One region of the Vibrio sp. M260121 genome, then DNA from elsewhere that is predicted to be linked to it. Evidence: predicted binding sites of a transcription regulator. Region 1 holds the regulator's gene; each other region holds the start of a gene.
The links. Region 1 encodes PurR, which represses purine synthesis genes. Its sites were predicted from a motif close to TNANGNAAACGTTTNCNTNA; they were not measured.
Positions count from the first base shown of each region.

Region 2: QTO06_RS09255 (NupC/NupG family nucleoside CNT transporter) is a predicted target of PurR. The motif match lies at 1,937-1,956, and genes of this name have one in related genera.
Region 3: QTO06_RS21230 (inosine/guanosine kinase) is a predicted target of PurR. The motif match lies at 2,310-2,329, and genes of this name have one in related genera.

Region 1 is NZ_JATABF010000004.1:106,774-111,049, forward strand. It holds gene torD (molecular chaperone TorD) at 192-839, shown strand; gene QTO06_RS04185 (hypothetical protein) at 1,114-1,263, shown strand; gene purR (HTH-type transcriptional repressor PurR) at 1,284-2,288, shown strand; cyclic di-GMP riboswitch class I at 2,574-2,663, shown strand; gene QTO06_RS04195 (TfoX/Sxy family DNA transformation protein) at 2,780-3,370, shown strand; gene QTO06_RS04200 (TVP38/TMEM64 family protein) at 3,491-4,180, shown strand; gene QTO06_RS04205 (putative signal transducing protein) at 4,180-4,276, shown strand, end outside.
Region 2 is NZ_JATABF010000012.1:60,027-64,302, reverse strand. It holds gene prfC (peptide chain release factor 3) at 1-869, shown strand, start outside; gene QTO06_RS09265 (DUF5363 family protein) at 989-1,156, shown strand; gene QTO06_RS09260 (TatD family hydrolase) at 1,143-1,916, shown strand; gene QTO06_RS09255 (NupC/NupG family nucleoside CNT transporter) at 2,121-3,404, shown strand; gene deoC (deoxyribose-phosphate aldolase) at 3,985-4,276, shown strand, end outside.
Region 3 is NZ_JATABF010000048.1:32,343-36,618, reverse strand. It holds gene hflD (high frequency lysogenization protein HflD) at 58-675, opposite strand; gene mnmA (tRNA 2-thiouridine(34) synthase MnmA) at 686-1,828, opposite strand; gene QTO06_RS21235 (hypothetical protein) at 2,019-2,288, shown strand; gene QTO06_RS21230 (inosine/guanosine kinase) at 2,405-3,709, shown strand; gene QTO06_RS21225 (H-NS family histone-like protein) at 3,845-4,252, opposite strand.

The DNA.
Region 1 (4,276 bases):
ATTCATAACTAGTAACATTTCTAGTCATAGATACATTAAAAAGCAAGATTTTGCGTTTTTATTGATTCAAAGCAAGCTTATTTACAGCCATTCATAAACGCGCATATTTTCCCATAATGGATAACAATTATAGTTACTGCTATTCATCTTAATTGTTTACACTTAGGGGATAACCATTTAGGAGCAAAAAAATGCAAGAAGTGAAAGCTTTTAACGAGAAACGCGCAGAAATCTATTGGTGGTTTTCTAGCCTGTTCGCAAAAGAACTGACAGAGAAAGAACTAGAAAGCTACCACAGTGTTGAAATTCGAAGCTTTTTGGCTGGCCTTGGTGAAAATGAGTCATTAAAACCAGCTGTGGATACCCTTGTTGATGCACTTAACCGTCTGCAGGATCGTGAAGACGCACAACTTGAGTTGGCAGCAGACTTTTGCGAGCTTTTCCTTAAGACAGAAAAGCACGGTGCACTGCCTTACGCCTCTATGTACATTGGCCAATCTGGCCTGCTAAACGATAAGCCAGCAGAAGAGATGGAAAAACTGATGGCAGAGTTTGGCGTGCAAGTTGATGAAAACCTGAAAGAGCCAGCTGACCACCTAGCGGTAGAGTTGGATTTCTTGGGTAATATGATTATTCGCTCTAACGAACTAGAGCAAGAAAAGCACATGGAAGAAGCGTTCGACAAGCAGAACGATTTCATCCAACAGCATCTTTTGACTTGGCTACCTCAGTTTGCTGCTAAATGTAAGCAGTTCGACGAATTTGGCTTCTATATTAGCGTTGCGCAACTATTAATTGCATTTTGTAAACTGGACAGCACCTACCTTCTTGGTGAATAATTGCCGCCTATTTTAGGGAGCCTGCTATTTAGGCTCCCTATTTTATTCGTTTAGTTTTAATCTGGCTTAGAGAATCCCAACCAATTTAGCCGTGAAAATGTGACCTCAAGGGCACAAAACAACCGCTGAAAATATTGCCAGCCTGCCCACATCAGTCTAAAATGTGAGCGCAAACGATTAAATATGATTTATATGTAAACCGCTGAAATATAGCGGTTTTTGTGTTTTCTTAACATGATTGCTGACTAATTCCTCACTTATAAAAGAAGGGAATATGAGTATCAGCAACAAATGTTGCTACAAATCTTTTTATACCGATTCGGAACAACCACTGCCAAATATCTCAGCAATGCCCTTTCTTGCAGTTGCTCGGTTTGTGCAAGACCCTAAGCGTATGGTTGTCTTCACTCACGGTATTCAGTAGCTCGATACAGGACATCATTTATGGCCACTATTAAAGACGTTGCTCGCTTAGCCGGCGTTTCTACCACAACGGTTTCGCACGTAATTAACAAAACTCGCTTTGTTGCAGAAGCAACCCAAGAAAAAGTAATGAAAGCGGTTGATGAACTAAATTACGCGCCAAGCGCCGTTGCTCGTAGCTTGAAGTGCAACTCTACTCGTACTATCGGTATGTTAGTTACTCAATCAACCAACCTATTCTTCTCTGAAGTCATCGATGGTGTTGAGAGTTACTGTTACCGTCAAGGTTACACTCTAATTCTTTGTAACACGGGCGGTATCTACGAGAAGCAACGTGACTACATCCGCATGCTAGCTGAGAAACGCGTAGATGGCATCCTAGTAATGTGTTCTGACTTGACGGAAGAGCTAAAAGAGATGTTAGACCGCCATTCTGACATTCCAAAAGTTGTGATGGACTGGGGCCCTGAGAGCTCGCAGGCAGATAAGATCATCGATAACTCGGAAGAAGGCGGCTACATCGCGACGAAATACCTGATCGATAACGGTCACACTGACATCGCATGTTTGAGCGGTCATTTTGAAAAAGCAGCGTGCCAAGAGCGTATCGCTGGTTACCGCCGAGCAATGGCGGAAGCAAACCTAACGGTTAACGAAGATTGGGTTCTTGAAGGTAACTTCGAATGTGATACTGCTGTACTGGCGGCAGATAACATCACAGCAATGGAAAAACGCCCAACAGCTGTCTTCTGTTTTAACGACACAATGGCGCTAGGCTTAATGAGCCGCTTGCAGCAAAACGGTATCAAAGTACCGGATGATGTATCCGTGATCGGTTACGACAACATTGAGCTTGCAGAATACTTTTCTCCACCGCTAACGACTATCCACCAACCAAAACGTCGTGTGGGTAAAAACGCATTTGAGATCCTTTTGGAACGCATCAAAGACAAAGAACACGAGAAACGTGTGTTCGAGATGCAACCAGAGATCGTTGTTCGCAACACGGTTAAGAAACTAAACTAACCTCATCTGCGAACTCATTTTATAAAGCGCTCTTATGGGCGCTTTTTTAATATCTAAAAATAACTTTCCCTTAATATTTCAGCTCAAGAATACAACCTTAAGCTTCGATAAGTTGCTGTTTTAATTAAGGTGTAGCCCATTTCCTACATCAAGCTTTTGTATGACAAGTAGATGCTCAGCAATATGAAACAAAACACATCAACTTAGCGCTATTAACTGAACCAAGATCACACTTTTGTGTTTGAAACGTGATGTTAATTCAATATACGAAGTATTCTCAAAGAGTCACGCACAGGGCAAACCATTCGAAAGGGTGGGACGCAAAGCCTCCGGCCTGAACCATCTTATTAGATGGAAGGTAGCGGGGTTACCGATGGCAAATATGCATTAAGTGAGTTTACCCTTTAATGACATTGTGTCTGCATGCATTTGCTAATCTCTCGGACCTGATTTTTGGTGGCGTAATATTAATTACACCGAGATAACACATCATGGATAAACCGATACTCAAAGACTCAATGAAGCTGTTTGAGGCACTTGGTAATATCAAGTCGCGTTCAATGTTTGGCGGCTTTGGGCTCTTCGCCGATGAAACGATGTTTGCACTAGTTGTGAACAATCAACTTCATATACGAGCTGACCAACAAACTTCATCTGACTTCGAGACTCAAGGACTAAAACCGTACGTCTACAAGAAACGTGGTTTCCCAGTCGTTACGAAATACTACGCTATTTCTGATGATCTATGGGATTCGACCGATCGCTTGATTGAAGTTGCAAAGCAATCTCTAGAGACTGCTAAGCAAGAGAAAAAACAACAAGCGAGCGCCAAACCTAACCGATTGAAAGACCTTCCTAATCTACGCCTTGCAACTGAACGTATGTTGAAGAAAGCAGGCATTGACTCTGTCGAGCAACTAGAAGAAGAAGGTGCCCTAAACGCTTACAAAGCAATCCAAGATACGCATGCCTCTACGGTAAGCCTTGAATTGTTGTGGGCGCTTGAAGGCGCTATCAACGGTACACATTGGAGCGTCGTACCTCAGTCTCGCCGGGAAGAGTTGATGAGTGCTCTCTCGTAGAGCAATCATTTCAGCATGACATTGAGTAAAAGCCGCAGTTTTCACACTGCGGTTTTTTTTTGAAATTTTTTCTTACTTCATTCTGTCTTATTATTTAAGAAGCCAAACGGAGCCATTGATATGAATAAGAAACTGATTTTAGGACTGATCCTACTCGCGACCATCATCTTTTTAGGTGTCAACTTCGGTCAATATTTAACGCTAGAAAACGCCAAAGCACAGCAACAAGCGTTAAACAGTTTCATTGACCAAAACTTCGTGTTTGCCGCCGCAACCTATTTCTTCGCTTACATTGCTATCACCGCTTTTTCTATTCCTGGTGCTGCGGTTGTAACGCTTCTTGGTGCAGCCTTATTTGGTTTTTGGACGAGTTTATTGTTGGTGTCTTTTGCCAGCACAATCGGCGCAACCATTGCGTTTTTAAGCAGCCGTTACCTGTTGCGTGAATGGGTACAAAGCAAGTTTGGTAATAAGTTGAATGCCATTAACCAAGGTGTAGAAAAAGACGGTGCTTTTTACCTCTTCTCACTACGTTTAATTCCGGTATTTCCGTTTTTCTTGATCAACTTGTTGATGGGTCTGACACCAATGTCAGTCGCACGATTCTACCTAACCAGCCAAATCGGTATGTTGCCAGGCACTGCCGTCTACTTAAATGCAGGTACACAGCTCGCCACTATCGACAGTCTTTCAGGAATTGTGTCACCTACCGTATTAGCGTCGTTTGCTCTGCTCGGCTTGTTCCCAATCATCGCAAAATGGGTTATGAATAAAGTTCGCCCAGCCCAAGTTCAAAACGGAAATGCTTAATGAAGATATACATCGCTAAAAATCCTGCAGAAGCTCATATCGTCTGTGAGCTTCTCAAAACCGAACAGATAGCTTGTGAAGTAAGAGGTGAGGGAA
Region 2 (4,276 bases), on a different contig from region 1:
TTGATCATGACGCTTTCCTTACTGGTGAACTAACGCCAGTTTACTTCGGTACTGCATTGGGTAACTTTGGTGTTGACCACATGCTAGACGGTCTGACTGAGTGGGCGCCAGCGCCGAAAACTCGTCAAGCGGTTGAGCGTGATGTTGAAGCGACAGAAGACAAGTTCTCTGGCTTCGTATTTAAGATCCAAGCAAACATGGATCCAAAACACCGTGACCGTATCGCATTCATGCGTATCGTATCGGGTACTTACACACAAGGCATGAAGATGAACCACGTTCGTCTTGGCAAGCAAGTAAGTATCTCAGATGCGGTTACCTTTATGGCGGGTGACCGTTCTCGTGCAGAACACGCTTACGCGGGTGACATCATTGGTCTACACAACCACGGTACTATCCAAATTGGTGATACCTTCACTCAAGGTGAAGCGCTGAAGTTCTCGGGTATTCCAAACTTCGCTCCGGAACTGTTCCGTCGTATTCGTCTAAAAGATCCACTGAAACAGAAACAGCTACTGAAAGGTCTGGTTCAGCTTTCTGAAGAAGGTGCGGTACAGGTATTCCGTCCACTGCAAAACAACGATCTGATCGTTGGTGCGGTTGGTGTGCTTCAGTTTGACGTGGTTGTGGCTCGCTTGAAGTCAGAATACAACGTTGAAGCGATTTACGAAGGCGTTAACGTAGCAACTGCGCGTTGGGTTGAGTGTGGCGATGCGAAGAAACTGGATGAGTTCCAACGTAAGAACCAAACTAACCTAGCACTGGATGGTGGTGATAACCTAACGTACATCGCGCCAACTATGGTTAACCTAAACCTAGCGCAAGAGCGTTTCCCAGATATCGATTTCCGTGCAACTCGTGAGCACTAATCGAATCTAACTCGCTTTATATCGCGTACTAGATCATAAGCCGCCGTTAGCTATACACTTAGCTAACGGCGGTTTTTTATTGGCGCAATGCGAATTCTATTGGCTAAAAAGGGTGTGCGATGAACTGGTTTAAGAAAGGACTCAAGCGTTACGACGATTGGTGTAAAGAGATGGGGCTGACGCCTGATCAAAAGCGCAGTTGTGTGCCGTATAAACAAGACCCAGTTCATGAAGACGAGCCTGCTGAAAAAGCAGAGCAAGAGAAACCGAACAATGAAGCTGTTTGATACCCACTGCCATTTCGACTTTGATGTGTTTCAAGAGGATTTTGCTCACCAAGTTGACCTCGCTCGTGAGCAAGGGGTCGAGCGTATCTTGATTCCTTCTGTCGGACCGAGTAACTGGGTTCGTATTCAAGAGTTGGCTAATCAATACTCTCACCTTTATTACGCGTTGGGTTTTCACCCCTATTTTCTACAACAAGAGTTTGAGCAGTTTGCCCCAGAGCTGGAATCGTTACTTTCCTCGTCCCACCGACAATGCGTCGCGATAGGGGAGTGCGGTTTGGACTTCGCAATAGATGTGCCTGTCGAGCTTCAAGAGCAGGCGCTTGAGTTGCAATTCGAACTGGCAAGACGGTTCGATCTGCCCGTTATTTTACACAGCCGAAAAGCACATAATCGTCTCATCCAACTAGTCAAAGCAGCCAAGCTTCCTAAAGGTGGCGTATTGCATGCGTTCTCTGGCAGTTATCAGCAAGCAATGGAATGGGTTCGATTAGGTTTTCTTATCGGAGTTGGGGGCACAATTACCTACCCACGAGCGAATAAAACTCGCGACGCGATTCAAAGATTATCACTTGAGAATATCGTTTTAGAAACAGACGCTCCGGATATGCCTATAATTGGCTATCAGGGCGAGCCTAATCACCCTTCAAAACTGATTCATGTATTGAATGAGCTGGCTCTGTTGCGCACAGAAAGTAAGCAATCGATTGCCTCTCAGCTATGGGAAAATAGCAATTCGGCCTTCTTTATATGTGAATAAAATCTAAAGATGGTGTTTAAAAGCGAAAACGTTTTCCTGCTTATTGTGAGATAACTCACAAACGGGAGTGAATCAATGATGAATCTTATAAGAAAGTGTGAGGGTGGCATTACTTTAATTGATTCTGCATGAGTATAATTGCCCCCGCTTTATAGCTCCATTTTGTAACACGCCAATAAATAACTTATAAGGAAGTCATAAACTATGAGCCTGTTTATGAGCCTAGTCGGTATGGTAGTGCTTCTTGCTATTGCATTTGCATTCTCATCTAACCGCAAAGCTATCAACTTTAGAACTGTGGGTGGCGCATTTGCTATCCAATTCATCCTTGGTGCATTTGTTCTTTACGTACCTTGGGGCCGTGATCTACTAAACGGTTTCTCTACTGGTGTTTCTAACGTTATCAACTACGGTAACGATGGTTCATCTTTCCTATTCGGTGGTCTTGTTTCTGACAAGATGTTCGAAGTATTCGGCGGCGGCGGCTTCATCTTCGCATTCCGCGTTCTTCCTACACTGATCTTCTTCTCTGCACTGATTTCAGTTCTTTACTACATTGGCGTAATGCAGTGGGTTATCAAGATTCTTGGTGGTGCACTACAAAAAGCGCTTGGCACTTCTCGTGCGGAATCAATGTCTGCAGCTGCTAACATTTTCGTAGGTCAAACTGAAGCACCTCTAGTTGTTCGTCCATTCGTACCAAAAATGACTCAATCTGAGCTATTCGCGGTAATGTGTGGTGGTCTAGCATCTGTAGCTGGTGGTGTACTAGCAGGTTACGCCTCAATGGGTGTTCCACTAGAGTACCTAGTAGCAGCGTCATTCATGGCAGCACCTGGTGGTCTACTATTCGCTAAGATTCTTCACCCAGAGACTGACCAGCCTCACGAAGACATCGAAGAAGCAATGGACGGTGGCGACGACAAACCAGCTAACGTAATCGACGCAGCAGCGGGCGGTGCGGCTTCTGGTCTACAACTTGCACTAAACGTTGGTGCAATGCTAATCGCGTTCGTAGGTCTTATTGCTCTTGTTAACGGTATGCTAGGTGGCATCGGTGGTTGGTTCGGTATGCCTGAACTAACACTAGAACTAATCCTAGGTTACGCGTTCTCTCCACTAGCATTCCTAATCGGTGTTCCATGGGACGAAGCAGTTGTTGCTGGTTCATTCATCGGTCAGAAACTAGTAATCAACGAATTCGTTGCATACTTGAACTTCACACCTTACCTAGGTGAAGGCGCTCAAGTTGTTGCGGCAACTGGTGAAGTAATGTCTGAGAAGACTACAGCTATCATCTCATTCGCACTATGTGGTTTCGCGAACCTTTCTTCTATCGCGATTCTACTTGGTGGTCTAGGTAGCCTTGCACCAAACCGTCGTTCAGATATCGCTCGCATGGGTATTAAAGCAGTTCTTGCTGGTACGTTGTCTAACCTAATGGCAGCGACTATTGCAGGCTTCTGCCTTAGCCTTGCAGCACTTTAATTAGAATCGGTTCTTAATATATAGACGCCGTTTTAAATCATGCCCTGTAGCAAGAGATTGCTGCGGGGCATTTTTCGTTTTTCGGGCCTAAAAAATTAACCGCACGTAGGTCTACGTGAGTAGCTTACGCAGTCGGTGGAATAGGGGCTGGGAAATTTTGAGATACAAACCGTTTGCGCTCTATTTGGTGCTACAGTTTTGCGGTGAAACTCTATAATGTAGTAATCACGAATTCGTGGTTATGATGACCACTTAATCACAGAGTGAATACTACATACTCGGTGGGCAAATGAATTGCCCTGCAATATCAAATCTCACAAGCGTTTTATTGTTTGATGTGATATTAAAGACACCGCAATCATAGATTGTTGTGCCATAGGCCAAACTGGTACTGTGCGGTGACAAGGATAGCAATTGGTATATGATTTTTCGCAGTATATGCCGAGTCTTCAGGGAACCAAGTCCGTTCATTAATAGACTGCTTAGCTAAAATCTCACACTGTCTCTACTTGTTGATTATAGTTAGAGAAGCGATGTGAAGCTGAGTAGTGAATTTTTTGAATATTGATCGGAGATAGAAATGAGCGATTTAAAAGCAGCAGCGCTACGTGCACTGAAACTTATGGACCTTACTACGCTAAATGATGATGACACTGATGCAAAAGTGATCTCACTATGTCATGACGCGAAATCAGCAGTAGGCAACACAGCTGCAATCTGTATTTACCCTCGCTTTATTCCTATTGCTAAGAAGACACTTCGTGAGCAAGGTACGCCAGAAGTTCGTATCGCAACGGTAACGAACTTCCCACACGGTAACGACGACATCGAAATCGCAGTTGCTGAAACAAAAGCGGCGGTTGCTTACGGTG
Region 3 (4,276 bases), on a different contig from region 1:
GTTTTGGTCTAAAAAAATGAGCTCGCGATAAACGCGAGCTGCTTACTAGATACCTTATTACATTCGAGCAAGAAGGATTTGCGCTTGCTCTACCATCTTTTTGCGTCCGAAGATTAGGTGGCGACGTTTACCGCCAACTTGACGCCAAAGTACTGCACTACGAATACCCGATAACAACAGAGCACGAACTTTGTGCTGGTTAGAGGTTTGTTGCAGTACCGATGGAGTACCAGTTACTTGAATACGAGGACCAATAGGGCTGACTACATCCAAGTAAATGCTTGCTAGGTTGCTGATCATTTGATCATCTAGCAATTCAAAATGTTCCGTTTGACGCTGAGCCATTTGGATGCGATCACCAAGTTGTGACATTGCATCGTTACGACCCGATAGCTTGCGCTCTAATGCCATTAGGCTGATGATGTAGCGAGTGACTTCACTTCCCGATGGGGTGCTATCAATCCCTTTCACCAAGCATTCAAGACCCAGCTTAAGGTCGGCTTCGCGGCCGAAAACACCAATGGTGTTCGCTGGGCTAGTATTCAAAATGGCGTTAATTGACGTTTCAAAGGCATCTTGATCACAATGTCCGTTTCTCGCTACCTGTTGAACTAAGGCAACAGCTTGGCAGATACCTGCAAAAGCGATAGTACGGTCATAAAGTGTATTCGCCACGTAACGACTCCTAAGCTTGAGAATATTTAATGCGTTGCTCGATGATGCCGCCACCTAGGCACACGTCATCTTTGTAGAACACAGCTGATTGACCTGGAGTTACAGCAATTTGTGGCTCGTCAAAGATCACTTTAATGTTTTCATCATCGATAGGGATGATTGTACAAGGAATATCTTCCTGACGGTAACGAGTTTTCACTGTGCACTTCATAACATCGCGAATTGGCTCACGATCTACCCAGTGAAGTTGTGACGCAAGTAGACCTTCTGATTTCAACATTGGATGGTCTTTACCTTGAACGGCAATCAAAACGTTACGTTCTAGGTCTTTCTCACCAACGAACCATGGGTCTTCGTTACCACCGCCGCCTTTACGGCCACCGATGTGCAGACCTTTACGCTGACCAAGTGTGTGGTACATCAGGCCTTGATGTTGACCAATCACTTCGCCTTCAGGCGTTTCGATGTTGCCTGGTTGAGCTGGAAGGTAGCGACCTAGGAATTCTGTAAACTTGCGTTCACCGATGAAACAAATACCCGTAGAGTCTTTCTTCTTCGCTGTGATTAGATCTTGCTCTTCCGCAATGCGGCGTACTTCTGGCTTCTCTAGATCACCAACAGGGAATAGGCTACGTGCGATTTGCTCGTGGCTTAATGTGTATAGGAAGTAGCTCTGGTCTTTGTTGCCATCTAGACCACGTAACATTTGTGGTTTTTCCTGTTCTTCACCAGGTAAAGCGTCTTCTGGGAAAGAGCGACGCACGTAGTGACCCATTGCAATGTAGTCAGCATCAAGTACTTCATCAGCGAATTCTAGGAATGCTTTGAACTTGATTTCTTTGTTACAAAGAATGTCTGGGTTTGGTGTACGGCCTGCTTTGTATTCAGCAAGGAAGTACTCAAATACATTATCCCAGTACTCAGCAGCAAAGTTGATGGTGTGTAGGTGAATGCCTAGCTTGTCACATACTGCCTGAGCATCAGCAAGATCTTCTGCTGCTGTACAATATTCTTCGTTGTCATCTTCTTCCCAGTTCTTCATGAACAGGCCTTCTACTTGATAGCCTTGTTGCTTGAGAAGATACGCAGAAACAGATGAATCAACGCCGCCGGACATGCCGACGATGACTTTCTTTTGGCTGTTATCAGACATTACTAAACACCACTAAAATTAACGGGACGTAGATTCTACCAGAATCCACTGACCGGTGACAGATCCGAGATCGAAATCACACTTCGATTTTGGCTTAAATTTATCCAAATGCGAAGGTGAGGGTTAAATTCGATAAGTATAGAAGGGTTATATATGGCATAGTTGGCAAAAATCCAAGAGGAAAAAGTAAATGACTGAAGAAAACCAATTTATGCAAGAAAGTGAGTTGATTGAAATTGTTGAAAATCAGCTAGAAGATGGCAATCCGCTCAAAGTAAAAGAAACCCTGATGCGTTTAATGATGACAGGTACACCGCGTGAAGATGCGGTTGCGATGATGGCATGTGCAATGTCGATTGAGATTTTCGACGTGATGAAAAACGAAGGTGAATTCAACCTTAAACGCTACAGTGAGCACCTTGATCAATTACCAGATTTGGGTTTCATGGAAGGCGAATAGGCCGATTGAAAGAAAAAAGCAGACTGCAAACGTTTGCTATAATTGCCTTTATTGCTGCTTTAATAACGGCGGTATAGAATCCGTTCTCCTTTTCATCCCTTACTCTGACTAACAATATGAAATTTCCTGGACAACGCAAATCCAAGCACTATTTTCCTGTTCATGCTCGTGACCCATTGGTGAGCCAAGCACAAGAAAGCAAAAAGATGACGCGCACACACATCATCGGCATTGATCAAACGCTGGTTGATATTGAAGCGAAAGTGACAACGGATGTGATTGAAAAGTACGGTTTGAGTAAAGGACACTCGTTGGTAATTGATGACGCAACTGCAGAAGCGCTATACCAACAGCTAAAAGAAGAATGCTTAATTACCAATGAGTATGCTGGTGGCACAATTGGTAACACGCTGCACAACTACTCAGTGTTGGCAGATGACCGCTCAACACTTCTGGGCGTAATGAGCCAAGATATCAAAATCGGCAGCTACGGTTACCGCTACCTATGTAACACATCTAGCCGTATGGACCTGAACTACCTACAAGGTGTTGATGGTGCAATCGGTCGTTGTTTTGCTCTTATTACCGAAGATGGTGAACGTACTTTCGCAATCAGCGAAGGTCAAATGAACCAACTTCATCCAGACAATATCCCTGAGAAGATCTTCAAGAGCGCATCTGCTCTAGTTCTTACTGCATACCTTGTTCGTTGTAAAGAAGGCGACCCAATGCCGGAAGCAACGATGCGTGCTATTGAATACGCGAAAAAGCATGATGTACCAGTGGTATTAACGCTAGGTACTAAATTCGTTATTCAAGATGACCCAACATTCTGGCAAGAATTCATTCGCGATAATGTTTCTGTTGTTGCAATGAACGAAGACGAAGCAGAAGCATTAACGGGTGAGTCTGATCCTTTAGCTGCTTCAGATAAGACGCTTGAGTGGGCTGATCTGGTTCTTTGTACTGCTGGTCCTGTAGGCCTGTTTATGGCGGGTTACACTGAAGAAAGCGCTAAGCGTGAAACTTCATTGCCACTGCTTCCTGGTTCTATTGCTGAATTTAACCGTTTCGAATTTAGCCGTCCTGCTAAGAAAGACTCATGTGAAAATGCAATTAAAGTATATTCACATATCTCTCCATACATGGGTGGCCCTGAAAAAATTAAGAACACCAATGGCGCAGGCGATGCGGCATTGTCTGCGGTTCTTCACGATATGGCAGCAAATAAATACCACAAAGAAAATGTGCCTAACTCAAGTAAGCACAGTAATGAGTATTTAACTTATTCTTCATTCTCTCAAGTTTGTAAATACGCGAACCGAGCAAGTTACGAAGTGTTAGTGCAGCATTCTCCACGTCTTTCACGTGGTCTTCCTGAGCGTGAAGATAGCTTGGAAGAGGCATACTGGGAACGTTAATTCATTCTGTTGAATTACCCAACTTAGCACATAAGTGAAAAAATGGCGCATTTCGAATGCGCCATTTTTGTATCTATTTATAGATAAATAAAAAGGTTCCCATTGGGAACCTTTTTAAAATTCATAAATCTTTTATTAGATTAGGAAATCGTCTAGAGATTTACCTGCATCAAGTTGCTCTTGGATTGCAGAAGGTGTACGGCCTTGACCTGTCCAAGTTTTTTCTTCGCCGCTAACGTCAGTGTATTTGTATTTAGCAGGGCGAGGAGCGCGTTTAGATTTTGCTTTAGTTTTTGTTTCACCAGCAAGTGCGCTAATTAGTGCTTCAACGTCGATACCGTCTTGAGCTATTTGCTCAGCGATAGCAGCTAGTTTTGCTTCTTGCTCAGCTTGTGCTGCGCGGTCTGCTTCTTCTGCTTCTTTACGCTCTTCAACAACGATAGTTAGTTTATCTAGAGCTTCTTCTAACTGTTCTAGAGTCAGCTCACGAGAAAATGCACGAAGGCTACGGATATTTAGAAGTGTTTTAGTCAGCTCTGACATAACGATTCCTATTAATAAGTTAAA